DNA from 2 places in the Mycobacterium sp. 852002-51613_SCH5001154 genome. Region 2 is predicted to be linked to the other one. Evidence: predicted binding sites of a transcription regulator. Region 2 holds the regulator's gene; the other holds the start of a gene.
What was found. The regulator HspR, encoded in region 2, represses chaperone genes until heat shock. The targets are predictions, from matches to a motif close to ANNTGAGTNNNNNNNACTCANNT.
Positions count from the first base shown of each region.

Region 1: lon (endopeptidase La) is a predicted target of HspR. The motif match lies at 8,920-8,942, and genes of this name have one in related genera.

Region 1 is NZ_LZII01000049.1:26,657-41,178, forward strand. Features, by position in the region: gene bfr (bacterioferritin) at 1-57, opposite strand, end outside; gene A5750_RS12615 (bacterioferritin-associated ferredoxin) at 374-559, shown strand; gene A5750_RS12620 (enoyl-CoA hydratase/isomerase family protein) at 556-1,311, opposite strand; gene A5750_RS12625 (TIGR03618 family F420-dependent PPOX class oxidoreductase) at 1,330-1,773, opposite strand; gene A5750_RS12630 (EthD domain-containing protein) at 1,770-2,480, opposite strand; gene A5750_RS12635 (hydrogen peroxide-inducible genes activator) at 2,508-3,443, opposite strand; gene A5750_RS12640 (peroxiredoxin) at 3,548-4,135, shown strand; gene A5750_RS12645 (alkyl hydroperoxide reductase) at 4,164-4,700, shown strand; gene A5750_RS12650 (alpha-amylase family protein) at 4,705-6,012, shown strand; gene A5750_RS12655 (DUF1810 domain-containing protein) at 5,998-6,435, opposite strand; gene A5750_RS12660 (alpha-hydroxy acid oxidase) at 6,454-7,698, shown strand; gene A5750_RS12665 (phytanoyl-CoA dioxygenase family protein) at 7,704-8,834, opposite strand; gene lon (endopeptidase La) at 8,955-11,276, shown strand; gene A5750_RS26345 (hypothetical protein) at 11,724-12,179, shown strand; gene A5750_RS12680 (nitroreductase family deazaflavin-dependent oxidoreductase) at 12,237-12,644, shown strand; gene A5750_RS12685 (TfoX/Sxy family protein) at 12,655-12,987, shown strand; gene A5750_RS12690 (endonuclease) at 13,031-13,666, shown strand; gene A5750_RS12695 (DUF72 domain-containing protein) at 13,663-14,388, shown strand; gene A5750_RS12700 (NAD(P)/FAD-dependent oxidoreductase) at 14,438-14,522, shown strand, end outside.
Region 2 is NZ_LZII01000055.1:85,237-99,758, forward strand. Features, by position in the region: gene A5750_RS15215 (hypothetical protein) at 1-160, opposite strand, end outside; gene pyrE (orotate phosphoribosyltransferase) at 162-704, opposite strand; gene A5750_RS15225 (SDR family oxidoreductase) at 691-1,464, opposite strand; gene ttfA (trehalose monomycolate transport factor TtfA) at 1,519-2,379, opposite strand; gene clpB (ATP-dependent chaperone ClpB) at 2,482-5,028, opposite strand; gene A5750_RS15240 (DUF3060 domain-containing protein) at 5,154-5,579, shown strand; gene A5750_RS15245 (TetR family transcriptional regulator) at 5,585-6,238, opposite strand; gene A5750_RS15250 (FAD-binding oxidoreductase) at 6,308-7,480, shown strand; gene A5750_RS15255 (aldose 1-epimerase) at 7,483-8,385, shown strand; gene A5750_RS15260 (heat shock protein transcriptional repressor HspR) at 8,386-8,772, opposite strand; gene dnaJ (molecular chaperone DnaJ) at 8,772-9,950, opposite strand; gene grpE (nucleotide exchange factor GrpE) at 10,004-10,651, opposite strand; gene dnaK (molecular chaperone DnaK) at 10,648-12,507, opposite strand; gene A5750_RS15280 (amino acid permease) at 12,791-14,239, shown strand; gene A5750_RS15285 (NTP transferase domain-containing protein) at 14,236-14,522, opposite strand, start outside.

The sequences.
Region 1 (14,522 bases), on a different contig from region 2:
GAGCTCGCCGGTCAACTGCTCGTTGAGCAGGCGCAAAACATCCGGATCCCCTTGCATGATCACTCCCCTACGGTGACGTGAAACGGCGGTCATTTCGTGGCTCCGGGCCGGGTGCGCTGGGCTGAACGCACCGTGCCGGGCCGTACCCGCACTTTGCCACGACGAGTGGCGATCTTCCAGCAAGGTATGGCTGTGCTCAGTGTGTGTTGCTTGCGGAGCGAGTGGGGCACGTTGCTAGCGACTAAGGTTAGACTGCGCTAACGAACTTAGGTTAGACTCAACTAATAACGCTGTCGGTTCGGAGGACGAAAGTGCGGTCGCTTGGCCACGCCGTCGACGAAGGGAATGTCGCCAGCATGCAGGGGATGCGCTGATGTACGTGTGCCTGTGTGTCGGCGTCACGAACCACACGGTGTCCGAGGTGGTCGCGCGCGGTGCCTCCACCTCCAAAGAGGTCGCGGCGGCGTGCGGGGCCGGCGGTGACTGCGGGCGTTGCAAGAGGACCCTGCGGGCGATCATCGCCGCGTCGGCAAATCTCGAGACCGCTCCGTCGCTTTAGCCCCGCGCTTTGTTGAAGTCCGCCAGGGCCGCCGCATTGGCCTGTGCGCCCATCAGTTCGGCGAAGTGAGCGTTTTCCCGCGCGGTGGCCGCCGCGATCTCCGGACGCACCGGTTCCATCATCGTGTGCTTGACCGCCATCAAGCTCGAAATGGGCCGACTGGCAAGGATTTCCGCGTGCCGACGGGCTTCGGGCAACAGGTCCTCGGGCTCGCAGACCCGCCAGACCAGGCCCATTCGCAACGCCTCGTCCGCATCGACCCACTCCGAGGACATCAACAGCCAGGCGGCATTCTGCCGGCCCACTAGCTGCGGCAGCAGATACGACGAGGCCGCTTCCGGCGCCACCCCCAGGCTGGTGAACGGACACTTGAGGCGGGCCGTCGACGACATGAAGGCCAGATCGGCGTAGCCCAGGATCGTGGCGCCGATGCCCACGCCCACACCGTTGACCGCACAGATGAGCGGCTTGGGGAACGCGCTCAGGGCGTCGATCAGTCCGACGAAACCGTGCTTGCCTGGCGTAAAATCCGGATCGGTGATGCGGGCCTGCATCTCGGCGAGGTCGGTACCGGCGCTGAAGCCGCGGCCCGCGCCGGTCAGCAGCACCACGGCGACCTCGGGGTCGTCAGCAGCGGCCAACAGCGCTTCGGCGGTCAGGTCGTACAGGACTTCGTCGAATGCGTTCAGTGCCTCGGGCCGGTTCAGCGTGAGGGTGCGCACCCGCTTTTCGTCATTGATCTGCAGCGTCACGGCTGCAGCCTAACGACGTCAGCCGTTGCTGTAGACGCGGGTGGGCACGATCAGCACGGCGGCGCGCCGCTCCCGTGCCATGACGCGGTCGTATTCGTCCCAGTCGTCGTGGGTGCCGCCGGCGGCGGTGAAAACCTCGCGCAGCAACAGCCGCAGCTGGTCGTCCGTAGCCAGCCAAGGCCGCGCGTCGTCGGGGCCGGCGAGCTCGGCGCGGCCCTCGACGGTCGCCCACTGCCATCCCGTGCGGAAGGTGACCGCCAGCTGCGGCCGAGCCCGGAGGTTGGCCAATTTGACCTTGCCGTAGGTGGTGAAGCCCAGCACCTCCTGGCCGCTTTCCGGATGCGGCAACAAACCAACGTTGACCAACGAAGCCTGCACCGTTCCGTCGGCCCGAACGGTGGACACCACCGCCAGGCCATTTTCCGCGGCGGCCAACGCCACGGCGTCACGCAGTGTTGTCATAAGAGTTCCTCGATGAACGGTGTCTTGAAGACGTAGCGGCTGGTGGGGACGGTGTCGATATTCTCGTTGGCGCCGAACGCCGTGGTGCTGGCGACCATTCGGCCCAGTCGGTCCTGCAGGTCGTTGTCGTCGGCGGCACCGAAGAACGCCTTGAGATCGGTGATCGCCTCCTTTGGGAACAACTCTTCGACGATGCCCGCGATTCCCGGTGCGTCCGGGGTGAGGGTGCGCACCACCCAGTTCTGGGTGTAGCCGAAGGTCGCCTGCGTCTCGATGGCCACTGAGGTGTGGTCGCGCTGCCACCGGGTCAGCCAGCTCTCCTGGTCCAGGCCGGCGGGCCGACGCAGCAGCGCAATGTTAGCCAATCCCGCGCTGCGAGAACCGGATTCGGTTACCGGTGCCCTGAGCGGGACCGACTCGGTCACCAGATAGGCGGCGAGTTGTTCGCATTCGGCCTCGAGCAGGGTCAGCGCTGCGGACATCTGCTCGCCGTAACACTGCTGGGTCCACATGCTCACCACCGACGCGACCGGCGGATCCAGTGTCGTGAGCGTCATCAGTGAATGGCGCACGGCGTCGTCGCGGACGTTGATCGACAACCCCGGCAGACCCAAATCCAACAGGGCGCGGGCGACCGGGCCCCGCTGGCGGGCGCACCACCCCTCGTCCGAATCGGCACGCATGAGGACGGCGATGACCTTTTCCATAGGCAGAACCTACCCGCGCCGGCCGCGCTATTTGACCAGCCGGACGGGATGTTCGCCGCTGATCAACTTGCCGATCATGTCCGCCAATCGCCGGTAGGACTCGTCACGGCCGCTCGACGAGCGGTACACCAACCCGATGCGCCGTCCTGGGCGGGGCGCGGCGAACTGCGCCAGCCCCAGGCGGCTTCTCGTCGCCTCGACCGGCACCGCACTCTGCGGGATCAGCGTCACCCCCAGGCCGCCGGTCACGCACTGCACCGCCGTCGCCAGCGACGCCGCCCGGGTATTGGCCAGCTCCGCTCGCACGCCCGCCTTGTGGCACACGTCGAGCGCCTGGTCGCGCAGGCAGTGCCCCTCGTCCAATAGCAGCAGGGGCAGGTCGGCCAGCGCCGTCGCCGGAACCCGCCGCTTTCCCGACAGCCGATGCCCAGGCGGTAGCGCGAGGACGAAATCCTCGTCGTAGATCGGGATCGCGGTGACGCCGCCGGCGTCGGCGGGCAGGGCGATGAGCGCCGCATCGAGCGCACCCTCGCGCAATACCGTCATCAGCCGTTCGGTCTGGTCTTCGGTCACCCGCAACGTCATTCCGGGGAACTGCTCGGCCAGGCCGGCCAGGACGGTCGGCAAGACGTAGGGCGCGACCGTCGGTATCAGTCCCAGCCGCATCCCGCCTCGCAGCGGATCGGATGAGCCCGAGGCGGCGGCGGTGAATGCGTCCACCGCCTCAATGACGGCCTGGGCGCGCGGAAGTAGCTCCGTGCCCTCCGCCGTCAAGAGGACACGCCGCGTCGAGCGCTCGATGAGCTGGGTGCCGAGCCCTGTCTCGAGCGCCGCAAGTGCCTGCGAAAGCGTGGACTGGCTGACTCCGAGAGTGGTTGCAGCGCCGCTGAATTGACGCTTTTCAGCGATCGCGGCGAACGCGCGGAGGCCGGCGATCGTCGGCTGATAAATCTTATCGGGCATACCGATAAGTATAGTGGGAAATATCACCTTTACTTCAGACCGGCCGAGCGGGCACCATGGGCAATGAAATTGCTAATCTTGAGTGAATCCAAATTAGGAGAGCCATGCCTTTGCTGACCGTCGGCGACCAGTTTCCCGACTACGAGCTCACCGCGCTGATCGCGGGCGATTTGTCCAAGGTCGACGCCAAGCAGCCCGAGGACTATTTCACCACCGTCACCAGTGAGGACCACGAAGGCAAGTGGCGCGTTGTGTTCTTCTGGCCCAAGGACTTCACCTTCGTGTGCCCGACCGAGATTGCCGCGTTCGGCAAGCTCAACGACGAGTTCGCCGACCGCGACGCGCAGGTCCTGGGCGTCTCGATCGACAGCGAATTCGTGCACTTCAACTGGCGCGCGCAGCACGAAGATCTGAAGAAGCTGCCCTTCCCCATGCTCTCGGACATCAAGCGTGAGCTGAGCCTGGCCACCGGCGTCCTCAACGCCGACGGTGTGGCGGACCGGGCAACCTTCCTGGTCGACCCCAACAACGAGATCCAATTCGTTTCGGTCACTGCCGGATCCGTCGGACGCAACGTCGAGGAAGTGCTGCGGGTCCTCGACGCCCTGCAGTCCGACGAGCTGTGCGCCTGCAACTGGCGCAAGGGCGACCCGACGCTGAATGCCGCCGAGCTGCTCAAGGCCTCGGCTTAGTCGCGTAGGGTCTGAACAGGGAGACGAGATGAGCGTAGAAAACCTCAAGGAAGCGCTGCCCGAGTACGCCAAGGACCTCAAGCTCAACCTCGGCTCGATCACGCGCACGACCGAGCTCAACGAGGAGCAGCTGTGGGGCACCCTGCTGGCGAGCGCCGCGGCGACGCGAAACACTCAGGTAATCACCGAGATCGGTGCCGAGGCGGCCGACATCCTGTCCGCCGAGGCGTACAACGCGGCGCTGGGCGCCGCATCGATCATGGGCATGAACAACGTGTTCTACCGTGGCCGGGGCTTTCTCGGCGGCAAGTACGACGACCTGCGTGCGGGATTGCGGATGAACATCATCGCCAATCCCGGCGTGGAGAAGGCGAACTTCGAGCTGTGGTCCTTCGCGGTGTCATCGATCAACGGATGCCCGGACTGCGTGGCCTCCCACGAACACACGCTGCGCGAGGCGGGAGTCTCCCGGGAAACCATCCAGGAGGCGCTGAAGGCCGCGGCCATCATTTCCGGCGTGGCACAAGCGATTGTCGCCGCCCAGACGCTGGCCACCGTCGGCTGACGCAGTGACGGCACCGGCCTGGGTAGAACACGCGATCTGGTGGCAGGTCTATCCGCTGGGGTTCGTCGGCGCCTTTCCTTCGTCGGAGCCGCCGCAGCCGGGAGAACACCGGCTGCGGCGGCTCGTCGACTGGTTCGACCACGCCATCGCACTGGGCGCATCCGGCGTTGCGCTGGGCCCGATCTTCGCCTCGCGCACCCACGGTTACGACACCACCGACCATTACCGCATCGACCCCCGGCTCGGTGATGACGCCGATTTCGACCACCTCGTCGCCGAGGCCCGTCGGCGCGGCCTGCGCATCCTGCTCGACGGCGTGTTCAATCACGTCGGCGTGGATTTCCCCCGTTACCAGGAGGCGCCGAACGACGGGGCCGCGGCGCGCTGGTTTCGCGGGCGCCCGGGACGCTTTCACACCTTCGAGGGCCACTCCGAGCTGATCACGCTCAACCACGACAACCCCGAAGTGATCGACTACACCGCGGACGTGATGGCGCACTGGCTGGAACGCGGCGCCGACGGCTGGCGACTCGACGCGGCTTACACGGTGCCGGAACGGTTTTGGGCCTCAACGCTGCCGCGGGTGCGAAAGCGCTTCCCCGAAGCCTGGTTCGTCGGCGAGCTCATCCATGGCGACTACGCCGCCGTCGTGCGGGCCGCGACGTTCGACTCGGCGACGCAATACGAGTTGTGGAAGGCGATCTGGAGCAGCCTCAACGACGGCAACTTCTTCGAGCTGGACTGGGCGTTGCAGCGGCATGGCGAGTTCCTGGCCGGCTTCGTCCCGCTCACCTTCATCGGCAACCACGACGTCACCCGGATAGCCAGCCAGCTGGATAACCCCCGGCACGTGGCGCACGCCCTGGTGCTGCTGCTCACCGTCGGCGGCGTGCCCAGCGTGTACGCGGGCGACGAGCTGGGATTCCGCGGTGTCAAGGAGGAGCGCTATGGCGGGGACGACGCCGTGCGCCCCGAGTTCGCCTCTCCCCCATTGGAATTAGATGCGTTCGGGGCGGAAATCTGGGCGTTGCACCAGTTCCTGGTCGGGTTGCGCCGCCGTCACCCGTGGCTGCACCGTGCCTCGACCACCGCGCTGCGGCTGGAAAACCGGCATTACCTCTACGAGACCCGCAGCGGCGACGACGCGCTGCTGGTCGCGCTCAACATCGACGACGAGCCGATGCGCGTGGCGCTGTCGGAACTGGGCACGTCTCGCCGGCGGGTCATCGGCGGCTCGTCGGCCCCGCCGCAAGAGGTGGTGAACTTGCTGGTCGTGGAACCGCATGGGTGGCGAATCTTAAGCCCGGCCTAGGCGTTCCAGAGTCAGCTGGTCCTGCCGGCCGTCGTAGTACTTGTCGAGGACCGCGCGGAATTCCTCGTTATCGTCCGTGGCGCGGGCGAACAGCGTCATCGACGAGCGCAGCTTGAGGTCGTCGGGCGAGCCGAAGATGTCCGCGACCGATCGGCCCTGCACCTGGTTAACCAACCGGGCGCACTCACGCAACCGCGGGCCGAGCAGCTCATGGCGCAGATAGGCGCGCGCCTCCTCGAGCGAGGAGATGCCGTAATGCACCGCGGTCGGGCTGCCACCCAGGCCGCGTAACTGCGGGAAGACAAACCACATCCAGTGACTGCGTTTGCGTCCGGAGCGCAGCTCTTCGACCACGTTTCGGTACACCGGGGCCTGCGCGTCGACGAAGCGGTTGAGGTCGAAGGGGTCGCTCGCCGATTCCATGTGACTACGGTTGCACATATGGCGGTCAAACGACGAGTGCCCAAGTTGCGCGACCTCGCGCCGCTGATCCAGTTCAAGCGCCCGCAGTTCGACGCGACCAAGCGCCGCCTCGATGCCGCGCACACCATCGAAGATCTGCGACGCATTGCCAAACGTCGCACGCCCAAGGCGGCGTTCGACTACACCGACGGCGCCGCCGAGGACGAGCTTTCCATCCAGCGCGCCCGGCAAGCGTTCCGCGACATCGAGTTTCACCCGACGATCCTGCGTGATGTCAGCAATGTCACCGCCGGCTGGAATGTGCTGGGCCAGCCGGTGGTCCTGCCATTCGGCATCGCGCCCACCGGCTTCACCCGACTGATGCACACCGAGGGCGAGATCGCCGGCGCGGCGGCGGCGGCCAAGGCCGGCATTCCGTTCTCGCTGTCCACGCTCGGCACCTGCGCGATCGAGGACCTGGTGACCGCTGTTCCGCAGGGCAGGAAGTGGTTTCAGCTCTACATGTGGCGCGACCGGGAACGCTCGATGGCACTGGTCCAGCGCGCTGCCGATGCGGGATTCGACAGCCTGCTGGTCACTGTCGACGTTCCGGTCTCCGGCGCCCGGCTGCGCGACAACCGCAACGGGATGACGATCCCGCCGACGCTGACGCTGCGCACCGTCCTGGATGCGGTGCCGCACCCGAAATGGTGGTTCGACCTGTTGACCACCGAGCCGCTGGCGTTCGCGTCGCTGGACCGCTGGTCGGGAACCGTCGCCGAGTATCTGAGCACCATGTTCGACCCCAGCCTCACCTTCGATGACCTGGAGTGGATCAAGGCCCAGTGGCCCGGCAAGTTGGTCGTCAAGGGCATCCAGACGCTCGACGACGCCCGTGCCGTCGTCGATCGCGGCGTCGACGGCATCGTGTTGTCGAATCACGGTGGGCGCCAACTTGATCGGGCCCCGGTGCCGTTCCACCTGTTGCCCTCGGTCTCGCGTGAGGTCGGCAAGCACACCGAGATCCTGCTGGACACCGGCATCATGTCGGGTGCCGACATCGTGGCGGCGATCGCGCTGGGCGCGCGGTGCACGCTCGTCGGGCGGGCCTACCTGTACGGGCTGATGGCCGGGGGCGAACCCGGCGTCGCCCGCGCGATCGACATCATGGCCGAAGGCGTGATGCGCACCATGCGTCTGTTGGGTGTCACCTGCCTCGAGGAGCTCTCCCCCAACCACGTCGCACAACTGCGACGCCTGGGGCCTGTCGAACCGCCCGCCTGACGGCGCTACTGCAGGCGGGCGACGCGCTCCGTGCGGTTGCGTACCAGGTCGTTGAAGGCCTCGCCGGGCCCGACGTGCTCGAAGAGTTGGGGCGGGTAGTGCGTGACGTACATCGTGCGCCGGCCGCCGGCGCCGGTCGGCCGGGGTGAGGCGTGCATCAGGTCCTGGACGTGGACGGTCACGTCGCCGGGGGCGGTGTCGATGCTCACCACCGGTACCCGTTGGAGCCGATGTTCCCAGCGGTAATGAATCGCCTGACCGTGGCTGCCCGGCACCACCTGAAGGTTGCCGGTCGACGCCTCCGAGCCGGTCAGTTGAATTCCGATGCTGACCGCGGGGCACATGAGAGCGTGCCCACCCATGCCGCAGTCCTGATGCCAGGGGATGTTCGACAGCCCGCTGGGGTTGCCTGGCACTTTGAGCAACACCGCGCTGCCTTCCATCCGGTCGGGTGCGGGCCGCAGCGCGGGATTGATGAGGGTGCCCAGCCTGCGCACCCGGGGATCGTTTTCCAAGGCGGCGAGGACAGGCGAGCGCAGCGTTGCGTAGACCAACCGGCACAGCACGCTGCCGCCGTCCTCGTCGGTGACCCACCACGACCGGTCATCCCCCGGCCGGGCCCGGGCCGCAAGGCGGTCGACCTCACGGTTGGCGGCCCGCATCTCATCGGCGTCGAACACGCCGCTGACGTGCAGGTAGCCCATGGTCTGCAGCTGTGCGCACAACTCGGCGTCGTCCGCGTCGAGCGTGAATGTGGCGAGCGGGTCGCGCAGCTTCAGGTCGGCGCGGGCCGGATCGTAGGGCGGGACGCCGGCGTGCAGGTACCGCAGGACCGGGTCCCAGTCGGCCAGCTGGTCGAAGCCACCCCGCTCGAAGGACAACTCGTCGCTGAGCAGGAGGTTGATGACCGTGCGGATCTGGCCAACCATGTCGTCCCACGCCCGTCGGGACAGCCGCACGACGGCGTCTCCAGTGCGCTGCCCCTCGTTGATGCGGATCGTCGAGCCATCGACGGCATAGGTGACGGCATCGTCGTCGACGAGGAAGGTGATGGCGCCGACGGAAGCGATGTCTCTGGCCGCGGATTCCAGGACATCCGGGTCGAGGGCGGTCGAGGCGGGGTGCGTCAGCGGCACGGACCGATTATCCAAGACCGCCAACGTGATAGCCACCACTTACCCGCCGCGGAGCCTCGGAGGGGAACAAACCGGCGCCCACCTGGGTTGAGCGCATCAGACTCAGTTTTTGGAGGATTGATGGCTGAAGCCAAATCGGTGCCGGTGCTGTTTATCGCCGACACCATCGTGTTGCCCGGAATGGTCGTTCCGATCGCGCTCGACGAGGCCGCGCGGGCGGCAATCGACGCTGCTCAGGCGAGTGAATCCGGGCAGCTGCTGATCGCGCCCCGGTTGGACGACCGATACCCGTCGCACGGTGTGATCGCCAAGATTTTGCAGGTCGGACGCATCGCAGGCGGCGGCACCGCGGCCGTCGTGCGCGGTGAGCGCAGGGCCCAGATCGGGGCCGGTGCGTCCGGGCCGGGGGCGGCGCTGTGGGTCGAGGTCACCGAGGTCCCCGACATCGAGCCGACCGACGAAGTCAAGGCGCTGACGGCCGAGTACAAGAAGCTGCTGCTGGCCATGCTGCAACGGCGCGAGGCCTGGGAGATCGTCGACTACGTCAACCGGCTCACCGACCCGTCGGCGTTGGCCGACACCTCCGGCTACGCGTCCTACCTGTCCAGCGAGCAGAAGCGGCAACTGGTCGAGACCGAGGATGTCGCCGAGCGGCTCCGGGTGCTGATCGACTGGACCAGCGACCACCTCGCCGAGGTCGAGGTCAACGACAAGATCGCCGAGGACGTGCGCGAGGGCATGGAGAAGACGCAGAAGGAGTTCCTGCTGCGCCAACAGCTGGCCGCCATCCGCAAGGAATTGGGTGAGGGCGAGCCCGACGGGTCCGATGACTACCGGGCACGCGTGGAAGCGGCCGACCTGCCTGAGAAGGTGCGCGAGGCCGCGCTGCGCGAGGTCGGCAAGCTGGAACGGTCCAGCGACCAAAGCCCGGAAAGCGGCTGGATCCGCACCTGGCTGGACACCGTGCTCGACCTGCCCTGGAACGTCAGGACCGACGACTCCACCGACCTGAAGGCCGCGCGCGAGGTGTTGGACGCCGACCACCACGGGCTGGACGACGTCAAGGACCGCATCGTCGAATACCTGGCCGTGCGGGCCCGCCGCGCTCAGCGGGGGCTACAGGTCGTCGGCGGCCGCGGTTCCGGCGCGGTAATGGTGCTCGCCGGTCCGCCCGGCGTCGGCAAGACGTCGCTGGGCGAGAGCGTCGCCCGCGCGCTGGGCCGCAAGTTCGTGCGCGTCGCCCTGGGCGGTGTGCGCGACGAGGCCGAGATCCGCGGGCACCGGCGCACCTATGTGGGCGCGTTGCCGGGCCGGATCGTGCGGGCCATCGGCGAGGCGGGCTCGATGAACCCCGTTGTGCTGCTGGACGAGATCGACAAGGTCGGGTCCGACTATCGGGGCGACCCGAGTGCGGCGCTGCTCGAGGTGCTCGACCCGGCGCAAAACCACACGTTCCGCGACCACTACCTGGACCTGGACCTGGACCTGTCCGACGTGGTGTTCCTGGCCACCGCCAACGTCATCGAGAACATCCCGTCGGCCCTGCTGGACCGCATGGAGTTGGTGCAGATCGACGGCTACACCGAGGACGACAAGGTCGCCATCGCCCGGGACTACCTGCTGCCCCGCCAGCGGGACCGGGCGGCGCTGACCGAGGACGAGGTCACGCTGACCGACGCCGCTCTGCGCAAGATCGCCGCCGACTACACCCGGGAGCCCGGCGTGCGCCAGTTCGAGCGGCTGCTGGCCAAGGCGCTGCGCAAGGTGACGACCAAGCTCGCGGAGACGCCCGAGCCGATCACCATCGACGAGCCGGATCTGGTCGAATACCTCGGCCGCCCGCGTTTCACCCCGGAGTCGGCCGAACGCACGGCCGTGCCCGGCGTCGCCACCGGCCTGGCCGTCACCGGCCTGGGCGGCGACGTGCTCTATATCGAAGCGGGCGCGACGGACGGCGAGGCGGGTTTACAGCTCACCGGTCAGCTGGGTGACGTGATGAAGGAGTCGGCGCAGATCGCGCTGTCCTACGTGCGCTCCCACGCCGCCGAGTTGGGCGTCGATCCCAAGGCCCTCGACCGGCGCATCCACGTGCACGTTCCCGCGGGAGCGGTGCCCAAGGACGGACCCTCGGCCGGTGTCACCATGGTGACCGCGCTGGTCTCGATGGCCACCGGACGTCAGGTGCGCTCCGACGTCGGCATGACCGGCGAGGTCACGCTGAACGGGCGGGTGTTGCCGATCGGCGGCGTGAAGCAGAAGCTGCTGGCGGCCCAACGGGCCGGCCTGGCAACGGTCTTCATTCCGGCGCGCAACGAGCCCGACCTGGATGACGTGCCCGCGGAGGTGCTCGACGCGCTGACGGTCAAACCGATGACCGACGTCGCCGACATCGTCAGGCAGGCGCTCGAGCCGGCGGCCGAGACCGTTACGGTCGCTGCTTGACATGAGCTTGGCCGGGATGCGTAGCAAACTCGCTCGCATCCCGGTCAAGCGCGTTGAGATCCGTTGATGGCCGTGATCTCGCGCAGATTTGCTCCGCATTGGCAACCTTCCCGCCGACATTGGGGCCGACAGTCGAGCCGGAGGGGATCATCCATCCCCCGCCGTTCGCTGACCTTCGGCGTTCCGCGAGAGTCGGTTTACGCGCCGTCGGCGTTGCGGTCCCCCGCCCGGCGCGAGCGGCTGACCTGGCCTGACGCCGGCGGCAGGGCAACGGAGGTTTTCCGCGTCCATGTGTCGGGTATCAGGGGGTTGGAGGTTCGGCTGCCCGTGAGGGCGGTGGGGTGAGCGAATCACCAAGTCAATTGGTTCAGCTGCTATTCAGGCGGCCAAATCGCTCGACAAGGGGGTTCACTTATGAATCTGAGCAAAATCACAGCCGGCGCTCTCATGGCCGGAAGTATCACGTCCGCGGCGCTGGGAATCGGCGCCGGAATCGCACAAGCCGGTCCGGACGGTCCGAATGTGCCGAATCCGAACATTCCGGGCCCGAATGTGCCAGGAGGCGACCGGGACGTACCGGGTCCGGGCCAACACGTGCCGGGACAGCCGATTTGTAACCCGGGCGCCCCGGGCGTCAACTGCAACGAGCCGGGCAGCCCACTTCCCCCGGGACAGAACGGGTTCCCCCCGCCGGGGCACTACAACGACCCGGTCCGCTACGGGCTCCCAGCCACCTGGGTGCCGCCAGTGGGTGACCCCGACGGGACCCAGCTTCCCGTCGTATTCAACCCGCAGCTGGGTCAGTGGGGCGTCAACACGACTACCGGTTTCCAGGTGTTCACTCCCGCAGGCGGGACCTCAGGCTCCGGCCAGGTCAGCGGCGGGGTCAACCCCGGGACCTAAAACGGCATGACGAGGCAGCCGCCCCTTCGGGGGCGGTTGTTTTCGTTGCACGGTGACATGGCGCCAAGCTCGGCGTTGAATGAAACCGTGACTCTCAAACGCCAAGTCGTCCACCGCGTGCAGCGGCTGCTCGTCAACCCGGTCGGCCGGCAGATGCCGGGGATCATCCTGGAAACCACCGGCCGCAAGAGCGGCAAGCCGCGGCGCACCGCCGTGGGCGGACGCCTGGTCGACAACCAATTCTGGATGGTCTCCGAACACGGCGAGCACTCCGACTACGTCCACAACATCAAGGCCAGCCCCGCCGTGCGGGTGCGCATCGGCGGCCGATGGCGCAGCGGCACCGCTCACCTCCTGCCCGACGACGATCCGCTGCGGCGGCTCGGCGACCTCCCGCGGCTCAACAGCGCGGTGGTGCGGCTGATGGGCAGTGACCTGCTGACCATTCGGGTGGATCTGGACTGACGCGCCGCGCATGGCGTACGACGAGTACCTGGCCGACGAGATCCGCGAACTTCTCGCCTCCGAGCGCGGGGTCGAGGAGAAGCGCATGTTCGGCGGTCTCGCGTTCCTGGTGAACGGCAACATGTCCGTGGCCGTCAGCGGTCAGGGCGGCCTGCTGGTCAGGGTGCCGGCGGACGAGCTCGGCAAAATGCTGCGGCGCGCTCACGTCAGCCCAATGGTGATGGCGGGCCGCGACGTTCGCGGCTGGGTACGGGTGGAGCCAGCCGGAATGCGGACCAAACGACAGCTCGAGGGCTGGGTGGCCCGCGGCGTCGGCTACGCGCGCACCCTGCCGGCCAAGTGACCGGCGCGGTTTGCCAGCACTCGGCGCGGGTACGTGGACAGGTATGTCCGAACGCCAGCAACTGGTGCGACGGCTGCTCGACGTTGCCGGGACCACGTACGCCGCCGAGGCGCGAATTAAGCTCGCCGACAAGCCGATGCCGCTGTTTCAGCTGCTGGTCATCTGCATGCTGGCTAGCAAACCGATCGATGCCGCCATCGCCATGGGCGCCGGGCGCGAACTGTTCAAGGCGGGCCTGCGCACGCCCAAGGCGGTGCTGACCTCGGATCGGCAGACGATGATCGAGGCCTTCGGCCGTGCCCACTACGTCCGCTACGACGAAAGCTCGGCCACCCGCCTCACCGAGATGGCCGAACGCGTGCGCGACGAGCACTCCGGCGATCTGCGCGAACTCGCGGACCGCAGTGGGCGTGACGTCACCGCGGCGAAGCGGTTCCTCAAGGGGTTCAAGGGAATCGGGGATACCGGGGCCGACATATACCTGCGCGAGGTGCAGGACGTGTGGACCTGGGTGCGGCCGTATTTCGACGGCCGCGCCACCGCCGCGGCGAAGCAGTTGGGTCTGCCTACCCAACCGGCGAAGCTCGGAGCCCTTGCGCCGCAAAGCAACGCGCGGCTGGCCGCCGCGCTCATCAGGACATCGCTGGACGACGACCTGCGCCGGCGGGTGAGCGGTTGACCGTGTGGATCGGTACCTCCGGATGGTCCTACAACCATTGGGCCGACGTGCTGTACCCGCGTGGCCTGCCCACCGCGCGCCGGCTGGCACGCTACATCGAGGTGTTCGACACCGTCGAGTTGAACGCGAGTTTCTACCGCTGGCCGAAGGATTCGACCTTCGCGGGATGGCGTCAACAGTTGCCGGACGGCTTCAGGATGTCGGTCAAGGCGCATCGAGGACTGACCCACTACCGCCGCCTGGCATCCGCCGGGCCGTGGGTCGAGCGCTTCGAGCGCTGTTGGGAACTGCTGGGCGATCGCGCCGGGGTGTTGCTGGTTCAACTGCATCCCGAGCTGCAGCGCGACGACTCGCGCCTGGATGCCTTCCTGGGTAGCGTGCCGGCGTCGATCCGCTTGGCCGTCGAGCTGCGCCACCCGTCCTGGAACGACGAGGCCGTCTACGACTTGCTGGCCCGCCGCCGCGCCGCCTACGTGGTCATGAGCGGCGCCGGGCTGGCGTGCGTGCCGCGGGCGACCACCGATCTGGTGTACATCCGGATGCACGGGCCGGATCAGGACGCGATCTATGCGGGCTGCTACACGGACGACGAGCTGCGGCGGTGGGCGGAGCGGATCGCCGGGTGGCAGGACGACGGCAAGGACGTGTGGATGTATTTCAACAACGACCTCGGCGGCCACGCGGTGCGCAATGCGCTGACGTTGCAAGAACTTTTGCGGTGAGCAGGCGCGAGTAGGCTGGGAATGTCGATTGCAGGACGGAGTGACAATCATGGCCAGCTCGATCACCTTCGTTATCATCGGCGGCGGACTTGCTGGAGCAAAAGCGGTAGAAGCGTTGCGCGACAGCGGGTTCG
Region 2 (14,522 bases):
TGTTCGACACCGCCATGTTCCAGCCCAGCAGCGAAAGCGACTCCCCGAGCCGCGCGCCCTGGGCGCCGTAGGGGCGAACCGGTTGGCTGGACCCCGAGCAGCCCGTCAGCAGGGCCAGCGCGCAGGCCGCTACCGCGAAGAGGTGCGCACGGCGATGCAACCTAGCCCAGCCCCAGATCGGCAAGGCCCAGCACGCTGCGATACGGCAGGCCCTCGGCCTGGATGGCCTCGGCGGCGCCGGTCGAGCGGTCCACGACCGTGGCCACCCCGACCACCTGGCCGCCCGCCTCTTGGACGGCGCGCACCGCCGTCAGCGCCGACGCGCCCGTGGTGCTGGTGTCCTCGACGACCAGCACCCGCTTACCGGCGACCTCGGATCCCTCGATAAGGCGTTGCAGCCCATGGGTTTTCGCGGACTTGCGCACCACGAACGCGTCGATCGGGCGGCCCGGCGCGTGCATGACGGCAGTGGCGACCGGGTCGGCACCCAGCGTCAGCCCGCCGACCACGTCGTAGTCCCAGTCGTGGGTGAGGTCGCGCATCAGGGTGCCGATCAGGGCGGAGGCCCGGTGGTGCAGGGTCGCGCGGCGCAGGTCGACGTAGTAGTCGGCCTCCTTGCCGGACGACAGCGTCACCTTGCCGTGCACCACCGAAAGCCGGCGCACCAGGTCGGCCAGCTCCTCGCGCAGGTCAGGTCCGGCCACGGCCACCGCCGATCCGCTTGGTCACGGCCCGCATCAGCGTCCGCGGGATCATCCGTTCCGCGGCGATGATCGCCTTGTATTGCAGGCCGGGGATGCTGATCACCTTGCCGCGGGCGATGTCGGCCAGGCTCTGGTTCACCACGTCGTCCACCTCGAGCCACATGAACGACGGCGACTTGGCCATGTCGATCCCGGCTCGGGCGTGAAATTCCGTGCGCACGTAGCCCGGACACACGGCGTGCACTCCCACGCCGGTGCCCTGCAGGCCTACGGACAGGCCCTCGCTGAACGAGATCACCCACGCCTTGGACGCCGAGTAGGTCGACCCGCGTCCCGGCACCAGGCCGGCGACGCTGGCGATGTTGATGACGGTGCCGGCGCCCGCGTCGAGCATGGCCGGCAGGGCCGCGCGGGTGAGGTGCATGACCGCGGTGACGTTGACGTCGAGCTGCGATTGCAGCAGCGCGGGGTCGGTGGCCCAGAAATCGCCCGAGGTGCCGAAGCCCGCGTTGTTCACCAGGACGCGGACGCCCTGGGCCAGGCGTTCGCAGACCTTGTCGCGACCGGCGGCGTCGGCCAGGTCGGCGGGCAGCACCTCGACGTTGCCGGCCCGGCCCTCCAGCTCGCGCGCCAGTTCGTGCAGCCGGTCGACGTCGCGGGCGACCAGGACCAGGTCGTAGCCGTCGCTCGCATAGCGTCGCGCGAAGCCGGCGCCGATCCCGGACGTGGGCCCGGTGATCAGGGCGACAGGACGAGGCATGAGCGACATCCTAATGACGGCGGCCGCGCCGCCCATCCGGCGCCCGGCGCGCCGTCAGTGCTGATAGTTGGTGGCCTGGTGGCCGTTGCGCCCGGCCGGCGGCGGGCGGCGAACGGCGTCCGAGCCGCGCTGCTCCCGGCGTATCGGCTCGGCCGGCCGGCGAGCAGGAGCGTCGCCCAGCAGCCCCGTGACGTCCTGCTGCGCGCGCCGGGGCGGCAACTCCGCGCGGCCGGCCGGGGCCAGCGGGCGGCTCGGCGACGCGTTGCGCAGCCCCGCGGGCGCGCCCGCCTCCTGCTGGGTTTCCTCCGGCAGCGGCGGCAACACCCGCAGCAGGTCGTTGAACTGCCGCACGGTGCGCAGCCCCTCGTCCCACTGGGTGCGGGTGCTGGTGATCGGCAAGGCGACCAGCGTCCAGTTCTGCTCGTTCCACATGATCTCGGCGCAATCCGGTGCGGTGTGCGCGAAGGTGACCATGCGGCGGTCGCATGCGCGCCGGGCGGCGTCCAGGTTGGTGGAGTACACCATCCGCGGGCCGATCGCACCGAGCAGCCAAATGTCGCTCTCCCGCGGCTCTTTCAGTCCCTTGAGCCGCAGGTCCACCACGACGTTGGTGCCCACCTTGCGGTGCAGCGCGATCACGGTGGCGACCTCCTCGAGGTCGAAGATGTAGACGGCCTCGCCGCGGATCTGGCCCAGCACCACGTTCTCGGCGGCGATGTCGCCCACGGTCGAGATCACACCGCGCTTCCAGCGCTTGAGGATGTCGGCCGATTCACGCTCGTAGTCGAACCCGTGCGACCGCGCCCACGACCTGCGGCGCCTGCTGCGTCCGCGGCGTCGATCGAGGTCGACGTACAGCAACACCCCCGCGCCGACGAAGCACAGCGCGGACAGCGTGAACCAAAGGGGGACCATCCCACACAGGGTATCTGCATTTCCGCCGGAATAAAGAAGTCCGGCTGGTCACAACCCAATTACAGCGTGGCGGGTCGCCACCACTGGGACGGTCCCCCGGGGTCAGCCCAGGATCAGCGAATCGCCGTCCGGGCTGACGTTCACCGGAACGGTGTCGCCGTCGTGCACGTCGCCGGCCAGCAACAGCTTGGCCAGCTGGTCGCCGATGGCCTGCTGCACCAACCGGCGCAGCGGCCGGGCGCCGTAGACCGGGTCGAACCCGCGCTGGGCCAGCCACTGCTTGGCCGGCAGCGACACCTCCAGCGTGAGGCGGCGCTGCGCCAGCCGCTTCTGCAGCTGGGCCAGCTGGATGTCGACGATCGACACCAGCTCGCCGGGCTCGAGGCCGTGGAAGATGATCACGTCGTCGAGCCGGTTGATGAACTCGGGCTTGAACGCCGAGCGCACCGCGGCCATCACCTGCTCCTCGCTGCCGCCCGACCCGAGGTTGGACGTCAGGATCAGGATGGTGTTGCGGAAGTCGACCGTGCGGCCCTGCCCGTCGGTGAGCCGGCCCTCGTCGAGCACCTGCAGCAGCACGTCGAACACGTCCGGGTGCGCCTTTTCGATCTCGTCGAACAGGATCACCGTGTACGGCCGCCGCCGCACCGCCTCGGTCAGCTGACCACCCTGGTCGTAGCCGATGTAACCCGGAGGGGCGCCGACGAGCCGTGCGACCGAGTGCTTCTCGCCGTACTCGCTCATGTCGATGCGGACCATCGCGCGTTCGTCGTCGAACAGGAACTCCGCCAACGCCTTGGCCAGCTCGGTCTTACCGACACCGGTCGGCCCGAGGAACATGAACGACCCGGTCGGCCGGTTGGGGTCGGCGACGCCGGCCCGGCTGCGGCGCACCGCGTCGGAAACCGCGGTCACCGCCTTCTTCTGGCCGATGACGCGCTTGCCCAGCTCGTCTTCCATGCGCAGCAGCTTGGCGGTCTCGCCCTCGAGCATCCGCCCGGCCGGGATGCCGGTCCACGCCGACACCACGTCGGCGATGTCGTCGGGTCCGACCTCCTCCTTGAGCATCACGTTCTCGCGCGCCTCGGCGTGCGGCAGCGCGGCGTCGAGTTTCTTCTCCACCTCGGGAATCCGCCCGTAGCGCAGCTCGGCGGCCTTGGCCAGGTCGCCGTCGCGCTCGGCGCGCTCGGACTCCCCGCGCAGCGTGTCCAACTGCTCCTTGAGCTCGCGGACCGCGTCGATCGCGCTCTTCTCGTTCTGCCAGCGGGTGGTCAGCTCGGCCAGCTTCTCCTTCTGGTCGGCCAGCTCGGAGCGCAGCTTCTCCAGCCGCTCCTTGGACGCCTCGTCCTCTTCCTTGGCCAGCGCCATCTCCTCGATCTCGAGGCGGCGCACCAGGCGCTCGACCTCGTCGATCTCGACGGGCCGCGAGTCGATCTCCATCTTCAAGCGCGACGCGGCCTCGTCGACCAGGTCGATGGCCTTGTCCGGCAGGAAGCGGGCGGTGATGTAGCGGTCGCTCAAAGTGGCCGCGGCGACCAGGGCCGAGTCGGTGATGCGCACACCGTGGTGCACCTCGTAGCGGTCCTTGAGCCCGCGCAGGATGCCGACGGTGTCCTCCACCGACGGCTCGCCGACCAGCACCTGCTGGAAGCGCCGCTCCAGCGCGGCGTCCTTTTCGATGTACTTGCGGTACTCGTCGAGCGTGGTGGCGCCGACCAGCCGCAGCTCGCCCCGGGCCAGCATCGGCTTGATCATGTTGCCGGCGTCCATGGCGCCCTCGCCGGTCGCGCCCGCCCCGACGATCGTGTGCAGCTCGTCGATGAACGTGATGATCTGCCCGGCGGAGTTCTTGATGTCGTCGAGGACGGCCTTCAGCCGCTCCTCGAACTCGCCGCGGTACTTGGCGCCGGCCACCATCGAGCCGAGGTCCAGGCTGATGACGGTCTTGTCGCGCAGGCTCTCCGGCACGTCGCCCGCCACGATCCGCTGGGCCAGGCCCTCGACGATCGCGGTCTTGCCGACGCCGGGCTCACCGATGAGCACCGGGTTGTTCTTGGTGCGCCGCGACAGCACCTGCACCACGCGGCGGATCTCGTTGTCCCGCCCGATGACCGGGTCGAGCTTGCCTTCCCGGGCGCGGGCGGTCAGGTCGGTCGAGTACTTCTCCAGCGCCTGATAGGTGGCCTCGGGCTCGGGGCTGGTGACGCGGGCGCTGCCGCGGACCTTGACGAAGCCGTCGCGCAGGGCCTGCGGCGACGCGCCGTGGCCGGTCAACAGCTTCGCGACGTCGGAATCACCGGTGGCCAGACCGACCAGCAGGTGCTCGGTCGAGACGTACTCGTCGTCCATCTCCACGGCCAGGTGCTGGGCGGTGGTGATGGCGGCCAGCGATTCGCGCGACAGCTGCGGCTGCGAGCTGGCGCCGCTGGCCTGCGGCAGCCGTTCGACCAGGTGCTCGGCCTCGGTTCGAATTGTCGCGGGCTGGACGCCGACAGCCTCCAACAGCGGTCCCGCGATGCCGTCGGCCTGCGTGAGCAGGGCCATCAGCAGGTGCGCGGGGCGGATCTCGGGGTTGCCGGCGGCCGAGGCCGCCTGAAGCGCCGAGGTCAGGGCCGCTTGCGTCTTGGTTGTCGGGTTGAAAGAGTCCACGACGCCTCCGTTCGCATAAGTAGGGAAAATGCTTGTCGCGTTGTTCAACGCCGTCAAGGTTGAGTGTGTTCCGCTCAACTCTAACGAGTTTTGGACGATATGGTGCGCGGGGTACCCACCTGGCGATGACGCAGACCGAACCGCACCAGGAGCGGGCCGAGGCGGGCCGCGTCCGCGGCGCGTTCCGGCTGGCCATCGTGGTCGCCGGGCTGTCGCTGGCGGGACTCGCCGTAGCCGGGTTCCGCACCGACCTCGGCGGGGCCGGACCGTCGGCGACCGTCCCGGAGTCGGGCACGTTGCAGGTCAACGGCACCGGCACGTCGAAGACCATCCGCTGCCAGGGCGGCTACCTGTCAGTCAGCGGCCAGACCAACACCGTCACCGTCACCGGGCACTGCACCAGCGTCAGTGTCTCCGGCCACGGCAACCGCGTCGCGGTCGACAGCGCGGACGCGGTCAGCACCTCCGGGACCGGCAACGCGGTCACCTTCCACTGGGGGTCACCGAACGTCGTCAACGCCGGGACGACCAACACCGTCAAGCAGGGCTGAGCCGGTCACGGGCGATAGCCGGCCGGCAGGTCCAGCTCGTCCACGTCCGCGGTCAGATAGCGCTGCACGCTGGGCGCGATCAGCGCGACCACCTCGTCGGTGCCGAGATCGGCCAGCGGGCCCACCTTCATCACATAGCGGAACAGCGCGGTGCCGACCAGGTTGGTGCCGGCGAGGTTGGCCCGCAGCAAGGTGTCCGGACCCTCACCCAGGACGCCGGAGATGGCCGCCATCACGTAACCGCGCATGAAATCGCGGAAGGCCTCGTGCGCGTCGGAATTCAGCATCGCCGAGTGCATCATGGCGACCATGGTCGGCCCGGTCTCCGGCTCGTCCCAGATCTGCAGGTAGGCCCGCACCAACCGGGCGCCGATGTCGGCGCGCGAGCCGCCGGTCATCGCGGCGACCAGCACGCCGCCATCCAGGACCAGCCGCATCGACTCACGGAACAGCTCGGCCTTGGACCCGAACAGGTACAGCACCATCGCGGCGTCCACGTGGGCGTCCTCGCCGATCTCACGCAGCGTCGTCTTCTCGTAGCCCTGGGCGGCGAATCGCTGCTTGGCCGCGCGGAGCACCACATCCTTCGACACGGGCTCGCCCTGGCGGCGGCCCCTGCGCTTTCGCGCATCGGATGGGGAAGCAGCAGGTGACGGCATACGACGACGGTATCATTTCATTAATTGTTGAAAATATCCCGACGGCCGGCGCGCCTAGAATCGGGCCCCGTGGGGCTCGAGGACACCGAAGCGTTGCGGGTGCTGCGCGACGCCTTCGCGCAGCAGGAGTCGGGCCCCGGCAACGAACTCGTCCGCCGGTTCTACACCCACTGGTTCGGCATGGACGTGTCGGTACGCGACCTGTTCCCGCCCGAAATGGGCGGGCAGCGGATCGCTTTCGCCCACGCCCTGCACTGGGTGTACGGCGAACTCGTCGCCCAGCGCGCCCAGGAACCGGTCGCCTTCCTGGCTCAGCTCGGTCGGGACCACCGCAAATACGGTGTGCTGCCCCAGCATTACGACACGTTGCAGCGCGCGTTGTTGTCGACGTTGCGCACCCATCTCGGCGATGCCTGGACCGACTCCGTCGACGAGGCGGCCGACCAGTCGCTCAACCTGATCGTCGGGGTGATGCGCGGCGCCGCGGACGCCGAGGAGGGGCCCGCCTGGTGGGACGGCACGGTCATCGAACACATGCGAGTCTCCCGCGACCTTGCGGTGGTCCGGCTGCAGCTCGACCGCCCGATGGACTATCACGCCGGCCAGTACGTCAACGTCCACGTCCCGCAGTGCCCGCGCCGCTGGCGGTACCTGTCGCCCGCCATCCCGGCGGATCCCGGCGGCGGCATCGAGTTCCACATCCGCGTGGTGCCCGGCGGCTTGGTCAGTACCGCCATCGTCAACGAGACCCGGCCCGGCGACCGGTGGCGGCTGTCCAGTCCGCACGGCGGTCTGCGGGTCGACCGGGACGGCGGCGACGTGCTGATGGTCGCCGGTAGCACCGGGCTGGCACCGCTGCGGGCGCTGATCATGGACCTGAGCCGGTACGCGGTGAACCCGCGGGTGCACCTGTTCTTCGGCGCCCGCTACCGCTGCGAGCTCTATGACCTGCCCACCCTGTGGCAGGTGGCGTCCCACAATCCATGGCTGTCGGTGTCGCCGGTGTCGGAGTACAGCGCCGACCCGGCATGGGCCGCCGACTATCCCGACTGCACGCCGCCACGCGGCCTGCATGTGCGGCAGACCGGCCGGCTCCCCGACGTGGTGACCAAATACGGCGGGTGGGGCGACCGGCAGATCCTGATCTGCGGCGGGCCGGCGATGGTGCGGGCCACCAAGGCCGCCCTGATCGCCAAAGGCGCTCCGCCGGAACATATCCAGCACGACCCACTGTGGAGGTAAGCATGCGCGTCGTCACCCTGCGCGACCCGGCGTCGCCGGTGGCCGCGGAGTTCGTGCCCGAGGCGGGCATGATCGGCACCTCGCTGAGCGATGCCGGCGTGGAGCTGCTCGGGCAACGGCGCGGGCTGGACGCCTACGTGGCGGCGGGCAAGACGATGGGCATCCCGATCCTGTACCCGTGGGCGAATCGGTTGGGCGAGAACACCTATACGGCCGAAGGCGTGACGGCGACGCTGACGCCGGGTGAAAACCGTGTCCGTGCCGATCCGAACGGGTTGCCGATCCATGGCGTGCTGGCCGCCTACCCGGGCTGGCGGGTGACCGCCGAGTCGGCCAACGAGTTGACCGCCGAGTTGGATTTCGCCGCCGACCCGCAATTGCTGGCCAGCTTCCCGTATCCGCATGTGCTGACGCTGGCGGTGCGGCTGGCCGAGCGGACGCTGACGGTGCGCACCACGGTGACCGCCACCGGCGCCCGCGCCGTCCCGCTGTGCTTCGGTTTTCACCCCTACCTACAAATCCCCGACGCGCCGCGCGCCGAGTGGGTGATCGAGACGCCGCCGCTGCGGCATCTGCGGCTCGACGACCTCGGGCTGCCCACCGGCGAATCCGAGCTCCCGGCAGCGCTCGCGGAGCCCTTGGGGGACAAGGCTTTTGACGACGCCTACGACCAGGTGCCCGACGGCGCGGTGTTCGCGGTCTCGGGGGGCGGGCGGCGCGTGGAGGTCCACTTCGAACGGGGGTATCCCGCGACGCAGATCTTCGCGCCCACCGGCGACGACCCCGCGAAACGCATCGTGTGCTTCGAGCCGATGACCGCGCCGACCGACGCGTTGCGCCGCGGCGGCTATCGCTGCGCGCGGCCGGGCGAGCCCGCGGTCACCCAGTTTTCGATCCGGGTCTGATCAGCCGCGCGTTCTGCGCGGCTGCCACACCACCACGGCGGTGCTCTTGGGCACCACCGCCAGATCGCGGCGCTGGCCGGCGCGCAGCTGTGCCAGCTCCTCGGTGAGTTCCTGCACGCGCGCCTGCAGCGCCTCGACGTGATTGGTCAGCTCGATGATGCGCTTGATGCCGGCGAGGTTGACGCCCTCGTCCTGGGACAGCCGCTGCACCTCGCGCAGGAGGTTGACGTCGTGCTCCGAATAACGCCGTCCCCCACCGGAAGTGCGTTGCGGGCTGACCAGGCCGAGGCGATCGTAGGTACGCAGGGTCTGGGCGTGCATGCCGGCCAGCTCGGCGGCGACCGAGATCAGGAACGTCCGAGACTCGTCTCGTGAATTCTTGGCCATCAGCGATTACCCGCCCATCCCGCGCGTGGGTCAAACCCGCTGGCACGCTCGGCGGCCGCGTAAGCCTCCAGCGCCTCGGCGGCCGCGCCCTCCAGGTTCGGCGGCACGGCGACCTTCACCGTGACGAGCAGGTCCCCGTTACCGCCGCTGCGCTTGGGGACACCACGCCCACGCACCCGAAGGATGCGGCCGTCGGAGGTCCCCTTGGGTACCCGCACGCCCACCTTGCCGTCCAGCGTGGGCACCGAAATCGTAGAGCCCAAGGCCAATTCGGCGAAGCTGACGGGAACGGTCACGGTGAGGTCGTCACCGTCGCGCCCAAATACCTTGTCCGGCCGCACATGTACGGTCACGTACAGATCGCCCGACGGGGCCCCGCGCAGCCCGGCCTCGCCCTGCCCCGGCAGCCTGATGCGCTGCCCGTCCTCGACGCCGGGCGGGATGCGCACGTTGATGGTGCGGGTGCGGGTGGTGACCCCGGTGCCCTTGCACTCGTCACAGGGGTGCTCGATGATCGAGCCGCTGCCCCGGCAATCGGTGCAGGGTTCGGAGAAGCCGAACGCGCCCTGGTTTCGGTTGATCACGCCGGAACCGTTGCAGGTGGGGCACACCTTCGGGCTGGTGCCCGGACGTGCGCCGCTGCCATGGCAGTTCGTGCACGGCGCCGGGCTGGTCAGCCGCAGCGGCATCGCCACGCCCTTGGCGGCCTCGACGAAGTCCAGCTGCGTCTCGGTCTCCAAGTCGTTGCCGCGGCGCGGCCGGCTGGGACGGGCGCTTGCGCCGCGCCCGAACAAGCCGCCGAACAGGTCACCGATGTTGGCGCCACCGCTTCGGCCGGCGGCGTCGAACAGGTCGTTGAGGTTGAACTCGGCGCCGTCACCGCCAGCACCGAAGCCGCCGAAACCACCGGTGTCGAACCGGCGGCCGCCGAATCCGCCGCCTGCGAACAGGCGGCGGGTTTCGTCGTACTCCTTGCGCTTCGCCGGATCCGACAACACGTTGTGCGCTTCCGACACCGCCTTGAATCGCTCGCCGGCGGCGGGATTGTCGGGGTTGGCGTCCGGATGCAGGTCGCGCGCCAGCTTCCGGTAAGCGCGTTTGATCTCTTCGGGACTGGCGTCAGAGGAGACGCCCAGCTCCTTATAGAAGTCCTTTTCGACCCATTCTCGCTGGGCCATGTCGCGTCACCCCCTTCCACCTTTCTGTTCTGTTGTTGTGCTGATTGTGTGGTCTATTCACCGGATGCGCCGGGGTTATCGTTCGATTCGGCCGGCCCCGCCGCCGCGGCGCCGTCGTCCGGCACCGTGTCTGCGACTGTGTCAATGACACCCACCAGAGCGTGCCGCAGGACCTGCTCGCCCAGCTTGTAACCCTGCCGCATGACCGTGCCGATCACCGGCTTGGAGCCGTCGCCGCCGTCACCCTCGTGCTGCACGGCTTCGTGCAACACCGGGTCGAAGTCCTCGCCTTCCTCGCCGAACGCCACCAGACCGAGTCCGGTCAGGGCGCTGTCCAGCTTGTCGGCCACCGACTTCAGCGGGCCGGACTCCAGGTCGCCGTGCTTGCGCGCCCGCTCGAGATCGTCGAGCACGCCCAGCAATTGGCTGACGACGGCGGCCTTGGCGCGGTCCGCGGCGGCCTGCTGGTCGCGCAGCGCACGCTTGCGGTAGTTGGCGAAGTCGGCCTGGACCCGTTGCAGGTCGCCCAGCAATTCGGCGGCCTTGCCGGCCTCCTCGGGGCTTTCGCCCGCAAAATCCCCGGAGGGCGACGTGCCCCCTCCCGGCTCTGGGCCGGGAGGGGCGTGGCGCACCTCACCCGTTTCGGGGTCGATCCGCCGCTTGTCGGTGACCGTTACCGGTTCCTGATTTCCGTCCGTCACTTGGACTCCCGGTCATCGTCGACCACCTCCGCGTCCACGACGTCGTCGGCCGAGCCCGACGGTCCGCCGGTTGCACCGGCCTCCGCGCCGCCCGCGGCCTGGGTGGCCTCGTAGATCGCCTGTCCGAGCGCCTGGGACTCCTGGCCCAGCTTCTCCATCGCCGCCTTGATCGCGGCGATGTCGGTGCCGCCCAGGGCCGTCTTGGCCTCGGCGATGGCGCCGTCGACCTTGGACAGCGTCTCCTCGGGAACCTTCGACCCGCCCTCGGCTTCGCGCTGCTCCTTGACGAACTTCTCCGTCTGGTAGACCAGCGATTCGGCCTGGTTGCGAACGTCGGCCTCCTCGCGACGCTGGCGGTCCTCCTCGGCGTGCGCCTCGGCGTCCTTGATCATCCGGTCGATCTCCTCCTTGGACAGGCCGGAGCCCTCCTGGATCTTGATCGTGTTCTCCTTGCCGGTGCCCTTGTCCTTGGCCGTGACGTGCACGATGCCGTTGGCGTCGATGTCGAAGGTGACCTCGATCTGCGGGACGCCGCGCGGAGCCGGCGGGATGCCGGTCAGCTCGAAGGAGCCGAGCAGCTTGTTGTGCGAAGCGATTTCGCGCTCACCCTGATAGACCTGGATCTGCACCGACGGCTGGTTGTCGTCGGCCGTGGTGAAGGTCTCCGACCGCTTGGTGGGGATCGTGGTGTTGCGCTCGATGAGCTTGGTCATCACGCCACCCTTGGTCTCGATACCCAGGCTCAGCGGCGTAACGTCAAGCAGCAGAACGTCTTTCACCTCACCCTTCAACACACCTGCCTGAAGAGCCGCTCCCACCGCCACAACTTCATCGGGGTTGACGCCCTTGTTGGGCTCCTTGCCGCCGGTCATCTCCTTGACCAGCTCGGACACCGCGGGCATGCGGGTGGAACCACCCACTAGCACCACGTGGTCGATCTCGGAGACCGAGATGCCGGCGTCCTTGATCACCGACTGGAACGGCTGACGGGTGCGGTCCAGCAGATCCTGTGTGATGCGCTGGAATTCGGCGCGGGTCAGCTGCTCGTCGAGGAACAGCGGGTTCTTGTCCGCGTCGACGGTGATGTAGGGCAGGTTGATCGAGGTGCCCTGCGAACTCGAGAGTTCGATCTTGGCCTTCTCGGCGGCCTCACGCAGCCGCTGCATCGCCATCTTGTCCTTGGTCAGGTCGATGCCGCTGGTGCCCTTGAACTTGTCGACGAGCCACTCGACGACCCGGTCGTCCCAGTCGTCGCCACCGAGGTGGTTGTCACCGCTGGTGGCGCGGACCTCGACCACGCCCTCGCCGATCTCGAGCAGCGAGACGTCGAACGTGCCGCCACCGAGGTCGAAGACCAAAATGGTCTGTTCCTTCTCGCCCTTGTCCAGGCCGTAGGCCAGCGCGGCCGCGGTCGGCTCGTTGACGATGCGCAGCACGTTCAGGCCGGCGATCTGGCCGGCTTCCTTGGTCGCCTGGCGCTGGGCGTCGTTGAAGTACGCCGGAACGGTGATGACGGCGTCGGTGATGTCCTCACCGAGGTACGCCTCCGCGTCGCGCTTCAACTTCATCAGCACACGCGCGCTGATCTCCTGCGCGGTGTATTTCTTGTCGTCGATCTCGATGGACCAGTCGGTGCCCATGTGCCGCTTGACCGAACGGATGGTGCGGTCGACGTTCGTCACCGCCTGGTTCTTGGCGGGCTGGCCGACGAGCACCTCGCCGTTGCGCGCGAACGCGACGATGGACGGGGTCGTCCGTGAGCCCTCGGAGTTGGCGACGACGACGGGGTCACCGCCCTCGAGAACTGCGACGACGGAGTTGGTGGTCCCGAGGTCGATACCGACCGCACGAGCCATAGTGATTCCTCCTGATTGAGTAGAGCCTTCTTGGTGCCACTATGCTGAGTGAACCCCGCTCAAGACTGCTCTTGGCGACACCGCGGTGTCAACCCAGCATTGAGTCTGGTTCGCTCAACTTCTTGATCATGCTAACGGCGCACCTCGCCGTCTTGTTCCCGGGGCACCGAAAAAGTGCGCGGCGACCAACGGCCCTCGAAGGACCGGCAGCCGCACAGCGAGGCCGGCGGCTCGCCGATGGGTTAACCTGAGCTTCCCTGGAGCCACCCCCGGCAGGAGCTTGATGGCACAGCTCGACAGCGCCGCCGCGCGGCTCACCCGCGAAGACGCGGGCTATCACAAGGGGCTCACGAACCGCCAGGTACAGATGATCGGCCTGGGCGGGGCCATCGGAACGGGTCTTTTCCTGGGCGCCGGCGGAAGGCTCGCGTCGGCGGGGCCGGGGCTGTTCCTGGTGTACGGGATCTGCGGCATCTTCGTGTTCTTGATCCTGCGCGCCCTCGGCGAACTCGTGCTGTACCGCCCTTCGTCGGGATCCTTCGTGTCCTATGCCCGGGAATTCTTCGGCGAGAAGGCCGCTTTCGCCGCGGGCTGGCTGTACTTCGTCAACTGGGCGATGACCGGGATCGTGGACACCACCGCGATCGCGCATTACTGCCACTACTGGACGGCGTTTCAGGCCGTCCCGCAGTGGACGCTGGCGTTGATCGCGTTGGTCATGGTGCTGGCGATGAACCTGATCTCGGTCAAGCTGTTCGGCGAGCTGGAATTCTGGGCCTCGCTGATCAAGGTGCTCGCCCTGGTGACGTTCCTCGTCGTCGGCATCGTCTTCCTGGTCGGCCGCTTCAAGGTCGACGGTCACGATCCCGGCGTGGCGCTGTGGGAGAGCCATGGCGGCCTCCTGCCGGCCGGCCTGCTGCCCCTGGTGCTCGTCACCTCGGGGGTGGTCTTCGCCTACGCCGCCGTCGAACTCGTCGGCATCGCGGCCGGCGAGACCGCGAACCCGCACAAGATCATGCCGCGCGCGATCAACTCGGTGGTGTTTCGCATCGCCATCTTCTACATCGGGTCGACGATCCTGCTGGCCCTGCTGCTGCCACACACCGCCTACCGGGACCACGTGAGCCCGTTCGTGACGTTCTTCTCGAAGGTCGGGTTCGGCGGGGCGGGCAGCGTGATGAACCTCGTCGTCCTGACCGCGGCGCTGTCCAGCCTGAATGCCGGGCTCTACTCCACCGGCCGCATCCTGCGGTCGATGGCGATCAACGGCAGCGGCCCGAAGTTCACCGCACCCATGACGAAGAACGGCGTGCCCTACGGCGGAATCCTGCTCACCGCCGTTGTCGGCCTCTTGGGCATCGTGCTCAACGCCGTCAAACCGAGCCAGGCGTTCGAAATCGTGCTCCACATCGCCGCCGTGGGCGTGGTGGTGGCCTGGGGCACGATCGTGGCGAGCCAGCTGCGGTTCTACCGGCTGTCCCGCGCCGGGAAGTTGCAACGGCCGCACTTTCGGATGCCGCTCGCGCCCTACAGCGGATACCTGACGCTGGCCTTCCTGGCCGGCGTCCTGGTCTTGATGTTGCTGGACAAGGTCCAAGGCCCGTGGTTGCTCGGCGCAATGGCGGTCGGCATCCCGGGGCTGATCGGCGGTTGGTATCTGGTCCGCCACCGGGTGCACGCCGCAGCCCAGGACACCGCGCTGCCGGCCGCCGACCCATCCCCGGCGGCCTAAGGCTCGTCGATGTCCTGACCGCCGGCGAGGTCCGCGCAGTCGACGACCTCGACGTCGTGCCGGGTGCGCAGGTACGCCCCGGCGCCGCGATCACCGGAGATGTTCGACAGGACCTCGGGCCAGTGCCGGCGCGCGATCACCACCGGATGGCCCGGGCGGTCACCGAACACGGCGCGCGCCAGCCCGCTGGGGGACGCGATCGCGCGGCCGAGCACCCGCGCCACCACGGCGGAACCGACGTCCGGGGTGTCGACAACGTGCAGCACGGCGTAATCCGCGCCCA